Regions from separate parts of the Comamonas guangdongensis genome, predicted to be linked through region 1. Evidence: predicted binding sites of a transcription regulator. Region 1 holds the regulator's gene; the other holds the start of a gene.
What was found. Region 1 encodes sigma-54, which starts transcription at its own class of promoters, with help from an activator protein. Its sites were predicted from a motif close to TGGCANGNAANCTGCTTT; they were not measured.

Region 1 (2,199 bases):
CCGCGGCCAGCTCGCCCAACAACGAGGGCGACCCGCGCGGCATGATCAGCAAGCTGTTCAAGATCTCGTTCTACGCGGGCAAATACCGCCGCGCCTTCCGCGACTGGAATCCGACCTTCTACAAGATTCTCAAGTTCGGACTGATGATCGGCGTGCTGGTCTGGTTTATCTGGTGGATGGTTTCTTGATAACCCCCTGAGGCGCTTTGCGCCTTCCCCCAAGGGGGACGACAGCCTCGCCGCGAGGCGGCTCTTGCTCGCTGTCTCTCACTTGGGGCTTGCTTCATCAGGCCGTATGCCCCAACCAAAAAGCCGCTGATGTATTCAACGGCTTTTTGTTTTTTGAATTCGCTACAGCGCCTTGCGCAGCGTGGTGGTCGGAATCTTGAGCTGCTCGCGGTATTTGGCCACGGTGCGGCGCGCGCACTCTATGCCCTGCTCCTTGAGCATATCGGCCAGCTTGGCATCCGATAGCGGCTTTTTCGGATCTTCGGCATCGACAAACTGCTTGATCAGTGCGCGCACGGCCGTGCTCGAGGCGCTGCCGCCGGTTTCCGTACCCAGGCCCGAGCCGAAGAAGTACTTGAGCTCGAAGGTGCCCTGGGGCGTGGCCATGTACTTGGCCGTGGTCACGCGGCTGATGGTGGATTCGTGCAGGCCCAGAGTGTCGGCGATATCGCGCAGCACCAGCGGGCGCATGGCCAACTCGCCATGCACGAAGAAGTTCTTCTGCCGCTCCACGATGGCTTCGGAGACGCGCAATATGGTGTCGAAGCGTTGCTGGATGTTCTTGATGAACCAGCGCGCCTCCTGCAGCTGCTGCTGCAGCACCGCATGGCCTTCGCTGCTCTTGTGGCGGCGCAGCACGCCCGCATAGACATCGTGCACCTTGAGCTTGGGCATGACGTCGGGGTTGAGCTGCACGGCGAAATCCATGCGACCCGAGCCGGCGCGCACCGGGCGCACGATGACATCGGGCACGACGATCTGGCGCTCCACGTCGGCAAAGCGCCGGCCCGGGCGCGGCTCCAGGCGTGCAATCAAGGCCATGGCTTCGCGCAGCTGTTCCTCGCGTGCGCCGCACAGGCTGGCGAGCTTGCGCAGATCGCGCCGCGCCAGCAGGTCCATGGGCTGGGCGCAGATGGAACGGGCCAGCAGCAGCTGGTTCATGCGCGCCTCGGTCGTGCCCTCGTCCTCGGCGCTGCGGATCAGCTCGCGCAGCTGCAGCTGCAGGCATTCGGCCAGGTCACGCGCGCCCACGCCCACGGGCTCCAGGCTTTGCAGCAGCCTGAGCGCAATCGCAAAGCGCTGCTCCAGCTCCTCGCGCTCCTCCAGGTCCTCGCCAGCCAGGCTCCGGGCCAGTTCGGCCAGCGAGTCTTCGAGATAGCCGTCGTCGCTCAGCGACTCGATGAGAAAGCGCAGGGCCGCACAGTCCTCGGCCCCCAGATGCAGGCTCAGCGCCTGGCGGTGCAGAAATTCGGTCAGGCTCTCGTGGCCGCGGGCCAGGTCTATGGCGTCGGTTTCATCGTCGCCCTCGCGGTTGCGCGTGGAGCTGCCGGCCGCCTCCCATTCGCTGCTGGCCTCGCCCCCCCATTCGCCGTCCTGGCCGTCGAGGCCCTCGGCCTCCCAATTCAGGGTTTCGGGAGTCTCGGGCGCCGCGGTTTCCGCTACGGATTCGGAAGCTGTCTGCGCAGTTGCCACTTCCTTTTCCGACGAAAACACCTCGGGAGCACTGGCTTCGGCAGCGCCAGCCGCTATCTCGGCAGGAGCGTCGCCGCCCGCATCGCCCTCGTCGCCGGCCTGCTCGAGAAACGGGTTGTCGATCAGCATCTGCTCGACTTCCTGCGCCAACTCCAGCGTGGACAGCTGCAGCAGCTGAATGGATTGCTGCAGCTGGGGCGTGAGCGACAGATGCTGCGAAACGCGTAGCGACAGGCCTGGCTTCAAGAGCAAACCTCCCGCATTGGCACAACGATGAAAGCGGAATGGCGTGCAGGCATACGGGGCTCTTACATGCGGAAGTGCTCGCCCAGATAAACGCGGCGCACATCGGCGTTCTCCACGATCTCCTCGGGCGTGCCTTCGGCCAGCACATGGCCGTCGCTGATGATGAACGCGTGGTCGCAGATGCCCAGCGTCTCGCGCACGTTATGGTCGGTGATGAGCACGCCTATGCCGCGCTCCTTGAGAAAGCCGATGA
Region 2 (2,199 bases), on a different contig from region 1:
AATAGCGGCGCGTGAGCTGACCATGGGTCTGTGCCAGCGCATCGATCTTCTCGCGGAAAGCATGGACGCCGCGATCGCGCGCGCAGTGGATGAAGGTGATCTCGCGCCCCGTGGGCAGCGCGGCCTGCAGCATGGGCAGCGTGGGCGTGATGCCGACGCCGCCGCTGATCAGCACCAGGGGCTTGCTGCTGTCCTGCAGCGTGAAGTGGCCGGCCGGCGGGAACAGCTGCAGCGTATCGCCGACCTGGACCTGGTCGTGCAGGAAGTTGGACACCTTGCCGCCGGGCTCGCGCTTGACGCTGATGCGCAGGCTGCGGCCGTTGGCCGCCGCCGACAGCGAGTAGTTGCGGCGCTGCTCCACGCCATCGACCATCACGTGCAGGCCGATGTACTGGCCCGGCAGATGGGCGATGACCTTGCCGCCGTCGAGAGGCAGCAGATGGAAGGAGGTGATCTCGGCGCTTTCCTGCACCTTCTGCTCGACCCGGAACGCACGCTCGCCGCGCCAGCCGCCTTCGGCCGCGGCGGTCTGCTCGTACACGCTGCGCTCGGCGGCGATCAGGATGTCGGCCAGCTGCTGGTAGGCCGCGGCCCAGGCAGCTATCACCTCGTCGGTAGCGATCTCGGCGCCCAGCACCTCGCGGATGGCGCGCAGCAGGCAGGCCCCGACTATGGGGTAATGCTCGGCCTGCACCTGCAGCGCCACATGCTTGTTGATGATCTGGGCCGGCAGATTGCCGAGGTTTTCCAGGCGGTCGATGTTCTTGGCATACATCAGCACGCTATGGGCCAGGGCGCGCGGCTGGGCACCGCTTTGCTGGTGGGCCTGGTTGAACAGCGGGCGCACCTCGGGGTACTCGCCCAGCATGGTCTTGTAGAAATGCGTGATCAGCGCCTCGCCGCCGGTCTCGAGCAGCGGTACGGTGGCCTTGACGATCTCGCGTTGACGTTCGGTAAGCATGGAATCTCCTGGTTGCCGCCTTGCCAGCTGCAAGGCTTGAACTCGAAGAGGCAAATCGCATGCCAGGTTCACGACCCTTTCAAAACAAGGGCTTGGCAAGATGTGAGTCAATATGACATTCGTCAAAAGCAGTCTTATTGACTCAATTTGCTGTCGCTATGACAACATCCCATATTCTCAATGCCGTCATCCCCCTGGTCGCCGACCTGGCCCAGGACCTGAGCGAGCGCGAGCGCCTGCGCCGCCTGCTGGCCGCGCTGCGCAATCTGCTGCCCGCCGATGCCGTGGCGCTGCTGCGCCTGGAGGGCGAATGGCTGCGCCCCATGGCCATAGACGGGCTGGTTCCCGACACCCTGGGCCGGCGCTTTCGCCTGGCCGAGCACCCGCGCTTTGCCCAGCTGCTGGCCGCGGGCCAGGCCATGCGCTTTGCGCCCGACAGCCCCCTGCCCGACCCCTATGACGGGCTGGTCGCCCAGCATGGCCCGCTGCAGGTGCATGACTGCATGGGCTGCGTGCTGCAGCTGGGCGGCCTGCCCTGGGGCCTGCTGACGCTGGACGCGCTGGAGCCCGGCCGCTTTGCCGATCCGGCGTCGCTGGCCATGCTGCAGGCCTTCAGCAATCTGGCGGCGGCCACCGTCGCCACGGCCGAACGCGTGCACCAGCTGGCCCAGCTGGCGCGCGAAGCCGGCACGCAGGCCGGCCATGCGGCCGCGCCGCAGCGCGAGCTGCTGGGACAAAGCCCTGCGATGCGCCAGCTGCAGAGAGACATAGCCCTGGTGGCGGCCAGCGAGCTCAGCGTGCTCATCACCGGTGAAACCGGCACCGGCAAGGAGCTGGTGGCCCAGGCCGTGCATGCGCAGTCAGGCCGCAGCGAAAAACCGCTGGTCAGCATCAACTGCGCGGCCCTGCCCGACAACCTGGTGGAGAGCGAGCTTTTCGGCCATGTGCGCGGCGCCTTCACGGGAGCGCTGTCCGAGCGCAGCGGCAAGTTCGAGCAGGCCCACCAGGGCACGCTGTTTCTCGACGAGGTGGGCGAGCTGTCGCTGCCCGTGCAGGCCAAGCTGCTGCGCGTGCTGCAAAGCGGGCAGCTGCAGCGCCTGGGCTCGGACCGCGAGCACCATGTGGACGTGCGCGTGATCGCCGCCACCAACCGCGATCTGGCCGAGGAGGTGCGCGCCGGGCGCATGCGCGCCGACTTCTATCACCGCCTCAATGTCTATCCGCTGGCCGTGCCGTCG

Region 2: the regulator sigma-54 is predicted to act here: its motif matches at 1,009-1,026, upstream of hmpA (NO-inducible flavohemoprotein).

Annotation. Positions count from the first base shown of each region.
Region 1 is NZ_JBFYGN010000016.1:99,431-101,629, forward strand. Features, by position in the region: gene AB6724_RS14535 (aspartyl/asparaginyl beta-hydroxylase domain-containing protein) at 1-188, shown strand, start outside; gene AB6724_RS14540 (RNA polymerase factor sigma-54) at 351-1,946, opposite strand; gene lptB (LPS export ABC transporter ATP-binding protein) at 2,009-2,199, opposite strand, start outside.
Region 2 is NZ_JBFYGN010000014.1:21,866-24,064, reverse strand. Features, by position in the region: gene hmpA (NO-inducible flavohemoprotein) at 1-961, opposite strand, end outside; gene norR (nitric oxide reductase transcriptional regulator NorR) at 1,120-2,199, shown strand, end outside.